Regions from separate parts of the Pseudoalteromonas sp. SCSIO 43101 genome, predicted to be linked through region 3. Evidence: predicted binding sites of a transcription regulator. Region 3 holds the regulator's gene; each other region holds the start of a gene.
The links. The regulator sigma-54, encoded in region 3, starts transcription at its own class of promoters, with help from an activator protein. The targets are predictions, from matches to a motif close to GTTGGCACGNNNNTNGNNT.
Positions count from the first base shown of each region.

Region 1: J8Z25_RS04380 (P-II family nitrogen regulator) is a predicted target of sigma-54. The motif match lies at 2,450-2,468, and genes of this name have one in related genera.
Region 2: J8Z25_RS12985 (EF-hand domain-containing protein) is a predicted target of sigma-54. The motif match lies at 1,600-1,618, and genes of this name have one in related genera.

Region 1 is NZ_CP072673.1:925,745-930,653, reverse strand. Features, by position in the region: gene mrcB (penicillin-binding protein 1B) at 1-413, opposite strand, end outside; gene J8Z25_RS04390 (YqaE/Pmp3 family membrane protein) at 505-666, opposite strand; gene J8Z25_RS04385 (ammonium transporter AmtB) at 827-2,056, opposite strand; gene J8Z25_RS04380 (P-II family nitrogen regulator) at 2,066-2,404, opposite strand; gene J8Z25_RS04375 (diguanylate cyclase domain-containing protein) at 2,586-3,815, opposite strand; gene J8Z25_RS04370 (S10 family peptidase) at 4,059-4,909, shown strand, end outside.
Region 2 is NZ_CP072673.1:2,794,144-2,799,052, forward strand. Features, by position in the region: gene J8Z25_RS12980 (HAMP domain-containing sensor histidine kinase) at 1-1,339, opposite strand, end outside; gene J8Z25_RS12985 (EF-hand domain-containing protein) at 1,652-1,879, shown strand; gene J8Z25_RS12990 (PLC family EF-hand domain-containing protein) at 1,889-2,116, shown strand; gene J8Z25_RS12995 (EF-hand domain-containing protein) at 2,220-2,453, shown strand; gene J8Z25_RS13000 (EF-hand domain-containing protein) at 2,458-2,691, shown strand; gene J8Z25_RS13005 (amidohydrolase) at 2,785-4,425, shown strand; gene J8Z25_RS13010 (YgjV family protein) at 4,438-4,668, opposite strand.
Region 3 is NZ_CP072673.1:429,934-434,842, forward strand. Features, by position in the region: gene rapZ (RNase adapter RapZ) at 1-725, opposite strand, end outside; gene ptsN (PTS IIA-like nitrogen regulatory protein PtsN) at 726-1,178, opposite strand; gene hpf (ribosome hibernation promoting factor) at 1,182-1,469, opposite strand; gene J8Z25_RS02095 (RNA polymerase factor sigma-54) at 1,497-2,993, opposite strand; gene lptB (LPS export ABC transporter ATP-binding protein) at 3,111-3,836, opposite strand; gene lptA (lipopolysaccharide transport periplasmic protein LptA) at 3,833-4,354, opposite strand; gene lptC (LPS export ABC transporter periplasmic protein LptC) at 4,344-4,898, opposite strand; gene kdsC (3-deoxy-manno-octulosonate-8-phosphatase KdsC) at 4,895-4,909, opposite strand, start outside.

The DNA of each region.
Region 1 (4,909 bases), 500 kb from region 3:
AACTCAAACTCACGGCGATACACTTTAATACTATTGGCTGATTTAACATACTGACCGGTACGGCTTAGCTTATTTACAGATGAGTAATTTAAGCGGTTCAATTCCCAAATAACCTCTTGCTGAGACAAGTATTGCCCAGGATAAAAGCTCATTGCACGGGCATAAACTTGTGCTGGTAACTGCCATTTATTGCCTTCAAACTGACGGGTAATTTTGGCATCTAAATAAATTAGATACAGCACCATAGCAATAATCAATGCGAGCGAAAGCTTCCAAAAGATTGACCAAAGTTTTCTTGTTACACTGGCTTTAGCTGGGCCTTTGGATGCGCGTGAGCGCTTAGTGGTATTTTTCTTTGATGTCGCCTTAGGTTTGCTAGACGATTTTTTTGCAGGAGTTTTTTTATCAGCCATTGAGTTCGCTATTGGTCAGTTAATTTTACAGGAATACACCTTGAACAGCGCAATGTTAACACCTGTAAAATTAACAGTCACTTAAACTCGTTTAGCGTGTACACAGCCATAGCGAGTGGATCACTGCTGGTATAAAAAAGATGAAGCATAAAATAATGTTAATCACTAAGTCTTTGCCTGCACCTGCTTTTAAAAATACTGCCACAGGCGGTAAAAATAGTGAAATGATTATAAGTAAGAGTTTGTTATCCATAGTTTTTCCTTATTAGTTTGGAATTTAAAGCATAGTTCAAAAATAACTATTTCGCTTATTAGAAAAAAGTTATTTAAATGCAAAAAAGCCCTACCTAAGTAGAGCTTTGATTTGAACACACAATGATATTGTTAGGTACGTGCTACTGCACGCACTTAGATTAGTTACTGCGAACTGATACAAACTCAGGGTAAGCATCAATACCACAGTCATGTTGATCCATACCGTTCAACTCTTCTTCTTCGGTAACACGGATACCCATGGTATTTTTCAGAATTGCCCACACGATTGATGATGCGATGAACACAAACCCTAAGATACATACTAAGCCAATTAATTGATTAACAAAGGTTGCATCTGAGTTTGAAAGTGGTACTAGCATGATACCTAATGAACCACACACACCATGTACAGAGATAGCACCCACTGGATCATCAATTTTTGCTTTATCAAGCGCAACAATACTAAACACAACCAGTGAGCCACCTAATAGACCAAGTAAACAAGCAAGTAATGGAGTTGGTGATGCTGGCTCAGCAGTAATTGTTACAAGACCTGCTAATGCACCATTTAGAACCATAGTTAAATCAGCTTTACCCCATAACACTTTACACACGAATAGTGCAGCAATAGCGCCACACGCTGCTGCTGCATTAGTGTTTAAGAAGATTTTACCTACTGCTGTTGCATTTTCAGCGTCAGAAACAAGTAGTTGTGAACCACCGTTAAAACCAAACCACCCCATCCAAAGGATTAATGTGCCAAGTGTTGCTAACGGTAAGTTAGAACCTGGAATTGGATAGATTTCACCGTTTTTACCGTATTTACCTTTACGAGCACCTAGGAAAAGTACACCAGCTAGCGCTGCCGCAGCACCTGCACCATGAACGATTGCAGAACCAGCGAAATCAACAAAGCCCATTTCAGATAAGAAGCCTGCGCCCCAAGTCCAGTAACCTTCGATTGGGTAGATAAAACCAGTTAAAACAACAGTAAAAACTAAGAATGCCCATAACTTCATACGCTCAGCCACCGCGCCAGATACGATTGACATAGCCGTTGCTACGAACACAACTTGGAAGAAGAAATCAGACTCTAAAGAGTGGTCCGCATCAGCAGCTTGAGTGCCAATTAATGCGCCAAATGAAGGAATGAAACCGCCTTCTGCATTATCAACATACATGATGTTGTAACCCACTAATAAAAACATAGTGCAGGCAATAGAAAATAGTGCAACGTTTTTAGTTAGGATTTCTGTTGTATTTTTTGCACGCACTAAACCTGCTTCCAGCATAGCGAAACCAGCCGCCATCCACATTACTAAAACACCCGACATTAAAAAGTAAAAAGTGTCGAGTGAGAACTTCAACTCTACGATAGTGTTTTCCATAATTCCCCCTTAAATTGCTTCTTCATCTAGTTCGCCTGTACGAATACGAACGATTTGGTCTAAGTCGTAAACAAAAATTTTGCCGTCACCAATTTTGCCTGTTGAAGCAATTTTTGTGATGGTTTCAACTACGCGTTGACAATTTTCGCTACGAGTTGCAATTTCAAGTTTGATTTTTGGAATAAAATCGACTTGGTATTCAGCTCCACGATATAGTTCAGTATGACCGCGTTGACGACCAAAGCCTTTTACATCAACAACTGTCATCCCCTCAATGCCTAAATCAGCCAATGCTTCACGTACATCATCAAGTTTGAATGGCTTTATTATTGCACTAATCATTTTCATAGTGGCCCCCTTCGGACGCTTATTGTTATCCTGTTGGTTTATACAATCCAACCTTTGTGCCATTATTTTTTATTCTTTAATTTCAATTGGTTATGAATAGAAACTAGTTTTTGCACAAAAAAAATGCACCCTAATGGTGCATTTTTTTAACAATTAGCCAGCGCTGGTGCAGTAAGCACAACTATAACTGAACTAAGCAGTTCCGATCTTGCTGTTTGGCTTGATATAAGGCTTTGTCAGCAATGCGCATCGCAGCTGTAAGTGATACTTTTTGGAATAGGGTCATACCGATGCTCATCGTTAATGAATAAGGCTCACCGTTAATTGAAAAAGCATGACTCGCTAACTGCTCTCTGAAAATATTGAGTTTAGATTCTGCGTTAGCTAAATTCATATTGTGCAGAACCACTGCAAATTCTTCGCCGCCAATTCTAGCGATAGTGAAGTCATCAAATTTAGTCTTTAAAAATGAAGACACTTGTTTTAGAGCCTGATCACCTGCTTCATGACCAAACTGGTCATTCACATTTTTAAAGAAGTCGATATCAAGCAAGGCCAGTACGTTTTCTTGCTCAACATTTTTAAGTAATTTTTCTGCGTATTGATAAAAATAGCGACGATTATGCAAGCCAGTTAAATGGTCGCGGTAGGCGCTTTCTTTTATATCGGCTATTAAAGAAAGCTGCTCCATGGTTTGCATAACACGGCAATGAAATTCTTCATTCATAAACGGCTTAGTTAAAAAGTCGTTTGCTCCGTATTTAATAAAACGCGCCGACAAGCCATGCTTACCCGCACCGGATAACCCGATAATTGCTAAGTCATCACGGCCACGGAAATTACGCACCGCTTTCACTAACTCAAAACCATCCATTGTTGGCATTGCATAGTCTGTAAGTAACAACTTAATCTCAGGGTCGTCTTTTAACATTTGCAATGCTTGCTCACCATCTTGGGCATCGCGTACATCAAACAATTGCTTTTCGAGCATTTGCTTCATTAAAGTGCGGCTCAATACTGAGTCATCGGCTACTAGCGCTTTACTCCCATCATTTCTAAGTAGTTGCGCAACAAGCTTTATCGCATAATGATATGAATCACGGTTATCTTTAACCACGTAATCTACTACACCAAGCTCTAACATTTGCTGGCGAATATATTCATCAATCTTTGATGTCAGGACCACGGTTGGAATATTTTTTGATAAGGTGTATTTAGCTACTTCGCCATTCATCGCATCCGGTAGTGTTAAATCGACTAAGGCTAAGGTGTAATCGTGCTCTGATATTAAAGAGACGCCCTCTTTTAAAGACCACGCAAAGTCAACAGCTACATCTAAATAGTGAGCAGCGAGATGACGTAACACTTGCTGTACTACTTTACTGTCTTCGACGACTAATACTCTTTGCATTGCAACTTCTCTTTTCTAAGCACGTGTACACAGATTATAAACACGCTAAATATACGTCATTTTTTAATCTAGCTAAATAATTAAGCAAAATATCTTTGCTAAAAAAATGCACTTTTTTGTAATCGTTCAGCATTTCCGGTTATTTTACTATTTAACAGCTAATATTGGTCACTAGTCTCATTAGTTTGTCATCGAGTTGGCTTTACTTTTTAATAGTTGCAATTCGAATAATAAGGAATCAACATGAAACTAGTTAGTTTTATTGGCTTGTCAGTGACAGCACTAACACTGACCTTCAGTACTCCAAGCTTTGCAGATAATGGACGTCGTATTGACGTTGACAGCAAAGTAGTGACAGAGCATAAAGCTCGCATTAATGGTGAGCGCTTTTCATATACCGCAACCACAGGCACACAACCGGTTTGGAATGAGCAAGGCGATGCCGTTGCAACGCTGCAATATACTTATTATACCCGCGATAAAGTAGACGATAGAACAAAACGTCCTTTGGTCTTTTCTTTCAATGGTGGCCCAGGCTCTGCCTCAGTATGGATGCACCTTGCCTATACTGGACCACGTGTATTAAAAATTGATGACGAAGGCTACCCAGTTCAACCTTATGGCGTAAAAGATAACCCTTACTCAATTTTAGACGTGGCTGATATTGTTTATATCAACCCAGTTAACACGGGTTACTCACGTGTTCTTGAAAACGAAAAAGGTGAGCTTCCGAGTAAATCAGACCAACAAAAAATGTTCTTTGGTGTTAACGCTGACATCAAATACTTAGCAGAGTGGTTAAATACTTTTGTTTCTCGCAACGAGCGCTGGCGCTCACCTAAGTTCTTAATTGGTGAGAGCTATGGTACGACTCGTGTTTCTGGTCTTGCTCACGAATTACAAAATCGCCAATGGATGTATATCAACGGCGTTATTTTAGTATCACCAACTGAAATTGGTATTAAACGTGAAGGCCCGGTAGAAGCTGCTAACCGCCTACCTTACTTTGCAGCGACAGCTTGGTACCACAAAGCCCTCAGCGCAGACTTACAAGCAAAAGACTTAGACGAGTTACTACCTGAAGTTGAACAGTT
Region 2 (4,909 bases), 1.4 Mb from region 3:
TTAAACCCAGTCCGCTGCTCATTTCAGTATGTTGTTTTGCATTCTTGCCTTGGTAAAAAGCCCCGAACACAGCGGCTTTTTCAGTATCATCAATGCCTTCGCCTAAGTCGCTTACACTCAAAATTAATTGCCCCTGCTTTAAGCTTGCCTTGATTATCACTGACTCATGTTCTGGCGAAAACTTTAACGCATTTGAGGTCAGCTGAATAAGCACCATTTCAAGTAGTTCTATTGATATAAACAAGGCTTTATTTGGTAACTCGTTAACCCAAACAATGGATAAGTCACGCGCAGATAATCGGTGCTCAAAATGACGCTCAATTTTATTCATCATCACGTTAAAATTAAGCTCGCTCAGGCTTTGCTTACTAGTGCGGATAGCGTTGTAACTCAATAAGCTTTCAATCATGACTCTAAGTCGCACCATACTTTGTGTTATTAGCTCAAGGACTGCTTGTTGCTCGCTATTGATTGGGCCAACAATTTCATCTGCAAGTAAATCTGTGCCTTCAACCATAGAAGCTAGGGGGGTTTTCAACTCATGTGTCACATGACGCAAAAAAGTATCTTTTTGCTGCTCAAGCATATGTAACTGTGCTTGTACCCATTCAAGTTTATTGCCTAATTCAACTAACTCTGAAGAACCACGGACATGAATTTTTTGCTGCCAGTGCCCTTGCCCTAATTTATCAATAACATTGGTAAGCTCTCGTAGGCGTCCGCTTATCCGCCATAGAAATCCACCACCTACCAATAGCGTGAGTGGAATTAATGCTATTAACCAATTAATAAATGAAGCTTGTAATGCTTTTAATTGCTGTTGGTTTTTTGTGATCCGTAATTCATTTTGCTCTTTAAGCCAGTTTGTTTGTTCACTGATAAGCTTGCTAGCAGGAGCAAACAGCTCACCATCTTGCTTTTGTTCAACTAGCAAGTGCTGCTCTGCAAATTGTAATACCTCAGCAAGCTGACGCCACTGCGACACATAATCAGCTGTAGGGCTCAAAAAAATAAGCTCATCAACACTTTGCAAAGAAGATTGCCACTTGTTAGCAATCAGGCTATCGAGAGATTCACTCTTAAGCACCCAATTTTGTCGAGTCGCCCTTTCTAAACTATTTAAGTCTTGTTTAAGATTATTGAATGCTTTGGTAAGTTCGTAATTGTCACCGACGATTTCTTGGGTCAGCGCAAGCTGCTTATTAAGGGCATTTAAAAACAAAATCACCACTAAAGATAACGGCAGTAAAGACAGCAAAATACTACAAACGAACTGACCAATAAGACTAGGCCGCCAGTTGACTAACTGTTTCATTTTTATCGCTACTTTATTTTGCATATTCACTCTCAACATAATTGATGATGCTGATTATTAGTGAATAAACTTAGACACTCGCTGAATCCGACCTTAAAAAGTACTGACTTTTACCCAAAAACTGATACATAGTTGCTATTTAGCAACACGCTAACTCATTGAAACAAGGTGAATAAAGCTTAGTCGCCTAAAAAGCGTTGCAAAAAAGACACAATACTCTGTAACTATTTCGCATTAAAAACCACGCAAAAGATATAACCCACTGATAATTAACACATTTAAAAACTGGCACCAATTTTGATAACTACAAAGTAAATTAGTCATTTAGGACACAAAATGAAGATTACGGCCATTTCAGCCGCAGTGTTGATAAACCTAGTTACGGTAGACTGTTATGCATTCGATCTGCAAACGACTTTTAACGAGCTAGATAAAGACAGTAACGGCTTTTTGAGTGAAGCAGAGGCATCTGAAGATGCATTATTACATAGCAACTTTACTCAAATAGATAGTAACCAAGATGGTCAAATTTCATTTTCTGAGTTTCAGTCGTTTATTCAATAGGAGATTGTAATGAAACAACTTTTAGCAGCGTTTTCACTCATGTTTTTGGTTATCAGCGCTACCGTTTTAGCATCACAAATGGATGTTCGATTTGCTAAATTTGATACAAACGCCGACGGTGAGATTTCTTTAGCTGAAGCGACTAAGCACGATAACTTACTTAAGCAATTTGCCGACCTAGATGAAAACGGCGATCAAGTTTTGTCTGAACAAGAGTTTGAAAAATTCAAACCTTAACGGCTTAAAGTGCTTGCCATAATCCCAGAGGGAATGTGTAAACGGATTTAAATTATGGGAGTTAAATTATGGCAAGCACTTTTATTTATAAAGGAGTGTAATTATGAGAATTTTCTGGCTTGCTTCATGTACCTTAATTACAATAAGCTTCAATAGCTTAGCATTGGATGTAAAACAAAGATTTGATCACCTAGATAAAGACAAAAATGGCTTTTTGTCTTTGCAAGAACTGTCATCCCAACCACACTTGCAAAAACGCATGGCAGAGTGGGATACAGATAAAGATCAACAAATTTCGCTCCTAGAATTTAAACACTATTTAACAAACAAGAGTTAAAGTAATGTCAAAATTAACCTTTGCCAGCCTAATTTTATGTTGTGGATTTAGCACATTGGGTTTTGCTGCAGATAGTATTGGTGAAAAATTTAAACAACTTGACCGTAATGACGATGGCTACCTTACTCGCTCAGAGTCTGCAAGAGATCCTGCTCTATGGTCACGTTTTAAAAATTACGACAGCGATAAAGATAATAAATTATCGCTGAGTGAATTTAAGGTCTACGCAAGTAAATAAAAATGTCTATTTGATTATTTAATTGCTGCTGAGTTGCAGTTTACTGCAACTCTGATAATGTTTTCATAATTCAATAAAAACTATTAGAAGATTATGAAACTCATCATCAGCTTACTGGCAACAGCTTCGATAAGTTGTTTTGCCAATACCACAGTAATTTACAATGTAAATGGTTACACACCAACCTACAAAGGTGAAACTCAACACTTTTCAACACTGGTTTTTAAAGACGGTAAAGTTGTAAAAACCGGTAATGATTCAATCAAAAAAAGCTTTCCTGATGCCACCACGATTGATGGCCAACAAGCCACGTTATTGCCTGGTTTGATTGATGCCCATGGCCATGTGATTGGTTTAGGTAATAACCTTTCACAACTTGATGTTAGAAGTACTCGCTCGGCAGATGAAGTTGGCAAAATGCTAGCTGAGTTTGCTAAAGATAAACAAGGCTGGATCATTGGTCGAGGTTGGAACCAAGAGCAGTGGCCTGGTGGACAGTTCCCAAATGCTGCTGATTTAGACAAGTATTTAAAAGATAAACCCGTAGTGCTTTCTCGAGTTGATGGCCATGCTGTGTGGGTAAATTCAAAAGCAATGGAGCTTGCAGGTATCACCAAAGAAACTCGCTCTCCTGCCGGTGGTGAAATTATAAAACTGGATTCTGGTTTACCTTCAGGGGTATTCATTGATAAAGCCGAAACGCTTATTACTCAGCATGTACCAAAAGCAAGCCATGCCAGCATTAATACTGCATTAGATAATGCAGGTAAACATCTACTTAGTTTAGGGATTACATCAACCCATGATGCCGGTATCGATTATGATACCTGGCAAGTGTATAAGCAGCGCTCTGAACAAAGCACCCTTCCCGTTAGAATAGTAGCCATGCTAAGTGCTGCTGATCCTCAGCTAGAAACAATGCTTAAAGCGGGCCGATATAAAGATATGAATGACATGCTGTCGATTCGTAGTGTCAAAGTGTATGCTGATGGTGCGCTAGGAAGTCGTGGTGCAGCCCTAATCGAGGAATACGCAGATCGAAAAAATCACCATGGCTTAATGCTTGAAACCCAAGAAAAGCTTGAGCAACTATTCAACTTAAGCTTTACCCATGGCTTTAGTGCTAACACCCATGCAATTGGTGATAAAGCCAATCACGTAGTGCTAGATGCCTATGAAAATGTGTTTAAAAAAACCGGTGGAATTTTACTTCGTAACCGAATTGAACATGCACAAATTGTTACTCCTGAAGACATTCCTCGTTTTAAAACGTTAAAAATCATTCCATCAATGCAGCCTGTTCATGCAACATCTGATATGCATATGGCAGAGCAACGTCTAACTGAAAAACAACTTGAAGGGGCTTACGCTTGGAAAACCTTTTTAGCGCAAGGCTCAGTGATTGCGGCGGGTTCTGATTTTCCAGTAGAGCTTGCTGATCCGTTTGACGGCTTATATTCAGCCATTACTCGCATGGATCATAATCAGCTGCCAGAAGGCGGCTGGCGACCACAAGAGCTACTATCGCGTGATGAAGCTTTACGTGCTTTTACTTTAGGTGGTGCATATGCTGCACATCAAGAGTTTAAACTTGGCAGTTTAGAGCAAGGAAAGTGGGCTGACTTTATCTTGATTGATAAAGACTATTACAAAGCGCCAGTCTCAGAGATCCACGATATAAACGTGACACAAACTTGGATTGCGGGTCAGCTTAAGTATAAAAAAGAAGATTAGTATTACTAAGTGTTACTTAGCGTCAGCTTTTTGCTGACGCTTTAATTTTATGATGTGGTAAATATTCACAAATGCTAGTAAACCATTGGTAAAGGCCACAGGAACAGCACCAATTGCCAGCCCGTAGAAGGTAAATGCAATACATCCTGCTAGGTTAAGCCAACGTAGCTTAACAACATCACTCATTGTCAAAGAAGCAACCAAAAGTGCTGACGCTAAATAGCCTAAATATTCCCAACTCAATTGTTCTCTCCTAGGCTTTAGGTTAGCATTGGAGCTTGTCATTTTTTTTGACGCACTCAGTGCTACTTTGACAATAAAATAAAAAAGCTAACTTACTAAAAACCTTGTAAAGCTGCAGAAAAATCTTGGCTTTAAAATCATTACACGGGAAATGAAGGTATCAGTAACGTGAAACACCTTACTAGCAAGTTAGCGTAAATTCTTAGAATCTTAATGCTAACGTCATTAAGATGTAATAAAT
Region 3 (4,909 bases):
GTAAGGTAACTTCGGTTGTTACGCTCTAAATGTGGTAGCCATGTTTGTACAAATGTTTGAATTTGCCATGTGAACTTTTGCACTATGCTGTGGCTAGCTAAGTAATCTTTTACTGGTTGATCTAGACCCGTTAGCGGCTTCAAATCAGGTTCCCAGTGTGGGTTAGGTAAAAAACGTGCATCAAATACGTAATCAGCTTCTTTTGGAATACCGTGTTTAAAGCCGAAAGACATAAAAGTGATAATCAGTTTTTTATCCTTTTTACCCAAAATCTTTTCGCGAATTGATTCAGCTAACTGATGAACACTGAGATCTGTGGTATCAATCATAAAATCAGCACGAGTGATCAACACATCGAGTAAGACTTTTTCTTGTTTAATGGCCAGATCAAGTGGCAAAGAATCAATGGATAATGGGTGTAAACGACGAGTCTCTGAAAAGCGTTTTATCAGGGTTTGGTCATCACTGTCTAAGTAAAAAAGTGTTGGATTTGCGAAACCTGGAAGGTACTCAAGAATATCATTAAATTCTTGCTGCTCTTTTGGAAGGTTACGCACATCAATACTGACCGCTATTTTATCGTAGTTATCTGATACGCTACGCACGAGCGAAGGCAGTAAATTGACTGGAATATTATCAACGCAATAATAACCTAAGTCTTCAAGTACTCGTAAAGCGACCGATTTACCTGAGCCTGAGCGACCGCTGATAATGATTAATTCCATTTATGCCTCTGCTGATATAACCTGAAACAGTTGCTGATCGGTAGTAGCACTACGCAGCTGTTTACAAAACTCTTTATCTTTAAGTCTATCAGCAATTGTTGATAAGGTCTTTAGATGAAGCTGAGAGTCACCATCTGGTACGATGAGTGCTACAAAAATGTCAACAGGGCGATTATCAATTGCATCAAAATTGATTGGGGATTCACTCACTATGACAAACGCCTGAGGTTCATCGGCGCCACTCATTCGGCCATGTGGAATAGCAATACCTCGGCCAATACCAGTGCTACCTAGCTTCTCTCGGTTGAGTAAAGCATTTAGGATATCTTGTTGAGATAAATGAGGAAGCTGCTGGTGAGCCAGTTCGCTGATATATTCAAGAATTCTTTTTTTGCTATTAAAAAGGACCGCAGCTTTGCTGCAGTCCTGATTAGTAAGTGAACTTAGTTTCATAATTTAATGTCGAGCTAATTTCTCTTTGTGTTTAATGACTTGGCGATCAAGCTTATCGATCAACGAGTCAATGGCTGCGTACATATCTTGATGTTCTGTAGAAGCGAACAATTCGCCTCCGTTTACATGTAAAGTTGCTTCTGCTTTTTGGCTTAATTTTTCTACATCTAGAATGACATGAACATTATTAATATGGTCAAAATGCCTTTCTAGTTTCGCAAACTTGGTGTTTACATAGTCTCTTAATGAATCAGTGATTTCTACATGACGACCAGTTAAATTTAGTTGCATAAGCATTTTTCCTTCTATGTAAAACGTCTAAATCAAACTCTTACGCTGATTAGACGGAGGTATTGCTAGAGACTCACGATATTTTGCAATTGTACGTCTAGCTACTTTAATTCCTTGCTCAGCCAATATATCTGCAATTTTGCTATCACTCAATGGTTTAGCCGAGTTTTCTGCAGCGACTAACTTCTTGATTAAAGCGCGTATTGCTGTTGAAGAACACTCACCACCATTTTCAGTGCTGACATGGCTTGAGAAGAAATATTTCAACTCAAAAATACCCCTAGGGGTATGCATATATTTTTGCGTTGTTACTCGTGAAATCGTCGATTCATGCATTTCGACCATTTCAGCAACATCATTTAGCACCATCGGCTTCATTGCTTCTGGGCCATGCTCAAAGAAAGCTTGTTGTTGTTGAACGATACAGTTGGTCACTTTTAATAGTGTATCGTTACGGCTTTCTAAGCTCTTAATAAACCACTTTGCTTCTTGTAAGTGAGAGCGAATAAATTGGCTGTCGCTACTTGATTTAACAGAGCGAGACATAGCCGCATATTGGCTGTTCACTCTAATCTTTGGCATACTATCTGGGTTTAACTCAACCACCCAGCGACCTTTTACTTTTTTCACTGATACATCAGGTATGACGTACTCAGACTCTTCGCGTACTATGCTATCCGCAGGCTTAGGGTTTAAGCTGTGAATTAGCGTCATTACTTCTTTAAGCTCATTTTCTTTAAGCTTAGTCTTTTTCATCAAAGTTCGATAGTCGCGACTCGCTAATAATTCGATATGCTCAGATAAAACCATTTTAGTTTCAGCTAAATATGGCGTGTTTGCATCGAATTGGCGAAGTTGAATACACAGGCATTCCTGTAAACTACGCGCCCCAATACCGACAGGATCAAACAATTGAATTCTCTTTAGGACCGCTTCGACTTCATCAAGTTCGATTTCTTCTTCATCACTATTTTGATTAAAGCTCTCGACGATATCTTCACAGCTTACCGTTAAAATACCAGAGTCATCGATAGCCTCAACAATTGCCACAGCAATCGCTTCATCAGTCGGACTAAAGGGAGTTAGCTGTAATTGCCACATAAGGTATTCGTGAAGGGTTTCGGTCGATGCACCTTGATAAATAGATTCATCTTCTGGCATTGGCCCTGATGATGTTGATGGAGCGGCACTCATGTACTCATCCCATGTAACATCCATGGCTAAATCGTCACTTACAGTGTCTTTATTTAGAGCATCACTGCTTTCTTGTTCATATTCGCTAGGTGCTTCGTCTGCAGAAGCGCTGACTTGCACATCGTCAGATTCAGCTTTTTGCTCATTTTTGCCGATGCTTTCTTCGTTGTAATCCGCTTCTTCCACTTCAAGTAAAGGGTTACTATCTAGCGCCTCTTGAATTTCTTGTTGGAGATCCAATGTACTGAGCTGCAACAAACGAATAGCTTGTTGCAGTTGTGGAGTCATTGTAAGTTGCTGGCCCATGCGCAGCTGTAATGATTGCCTCATGTATCCCTAACAATCCTTTTTTTAAGTTATCGATAACTGTGCAAAGACAGTTAAGTTATTATCGATTTATTGTCATTGTTATAAGTCTAGCAGATGCTCTAGTCGGTGGCGTAATGGTTACAGCCTAAATTGCTCGCCTAGATAAACATCGCGTACAGTTTGGTCAGCTAATACGTGCTCAGGTGTGCCTGATGCAATTAGCTCCCCATGAGAAACAATGTAGGCTTTTTCACAAACATCAAGGGTTTCTCGAACATTATGGTCAGTAATTAGTACACCAATACCACGATTTTTTAGGTGCTCAATAATTTTCTTTATATCTAACACTGAAATTGGATCAACACCAGCAAAAGGCTCATCTAAAAGGATAAATTTAGGATTAGCGGCTAATGCGCGAGCAATTTCAACGCGGCGACGTTCACCACCAGATAGCGCCATACCTTGACTATCACGGATGTGTTGGATGCTAAATTCATCTAATAAGCTATTTAGAGTTTCTTCCCGCGTGGTTTTATTTAGATCTTTACGAGTCTCTAAAATAGCCATCAAGTTTTGGTAAACTGTTAACTTTCGAAAAATCGAAGATTCTTGCGGTAGATAACCAATACCCAACCTCGCACGGCTGTGCATTGGCAAAAGGGTAATATCGTTATCATCGATGCTAATTTTACCTTTGTCGCTCGGAACTAGGCCTACAATCATGTAAAAAGTCGTGGTTTTACCAGCACCATTTGGGCCAAGCAAGCCAACAATACTGCCTGCTTCAACTTCCAGACCGACATTTTTAACCACTTGGCGGCCTTTGTAGCTCTTAGCTAAAAGCTCTGCTTTTAATGTGCTCATGGTTGGCCTTTATTGTCTTTTTTATTTTCAACAGGTACTAAAATAGTGTGTACACGATCTGATGAGTTTTCGTCTTTTTCAGCACTGATAAGCTGCTGAGCCATATCATAGGTAATGCTTTTCGCTGTTACTTTTTGACCAGCTTGGGTAACTTCAGCTTCACCGTTTAAGGTTAAGAAGCGTTTCGCAACATCATAACGAACTTCTTCAGCACTGGCGCTCATTACGGAACCATCCGTTTGTTTTTCTTCGAAGTAAGCTGGTTTGCCTGTTGCAATAATTAGCTCTACAGTACCTTCGGTATCACCGCCGTGTGCTTCAAGACGTTCTGCTGTAATACGACGATTACCATGCACGATCTCTACGTTACCTTCAAATATGCCAACGCCATCTTTTAGTTTACCAACTTGGCGATCTGAGCTAATGCTAATTTGTGCGCCAGTTTGCTCGGCAGCGGTGCCGGAAAACGCAATCAATAAGCTTGGGATCAGGAGTAATTTCTTCAGTTTATTGGTCATAGTATATGGTTCGTGTATGGTTAGTTAACTCAACAATTTCGGTTTTTAAATCGGCTTTTAAGCCTTTACCGGTAATCTTTAAATTCGGTCCTGTTAGTGTTACAGGTTGCTTTGAAAACATGGTCATTTTATTAATGTCGACATTAATGTTTTCTGCTTTTATATCTTCGATCATACCGTTATGGGTTAAGTTTTTAGCAACTACATCCCCTTCAAAAATCAGCTGATCATTTTCGTATAAAGTGGCTTCTTTGGCTTTTACTTGCCAAACCTGCTGGTCGCCATAAATAGTAAATACAGGTTGCTCAAAAAAGGTAAACCCTAATTGTTGATACAACTCCATTTTAGCCGCAGCTACTTTATGACTGATTTTTCCTTGCTCGTCATAAGCAGTTTGCTTTAACGCCACCGCAGTGTAATCAGGCGTTGCAATGATCTCGTCTTCACTAGTTATTGTGTCTGCTGATTGATTAAAGTACGGATACCACAACCACACCATGCAACAAACAAAAACAACACTCAGTAAAATACGGGCTATATTCATGCGCTGGTTCC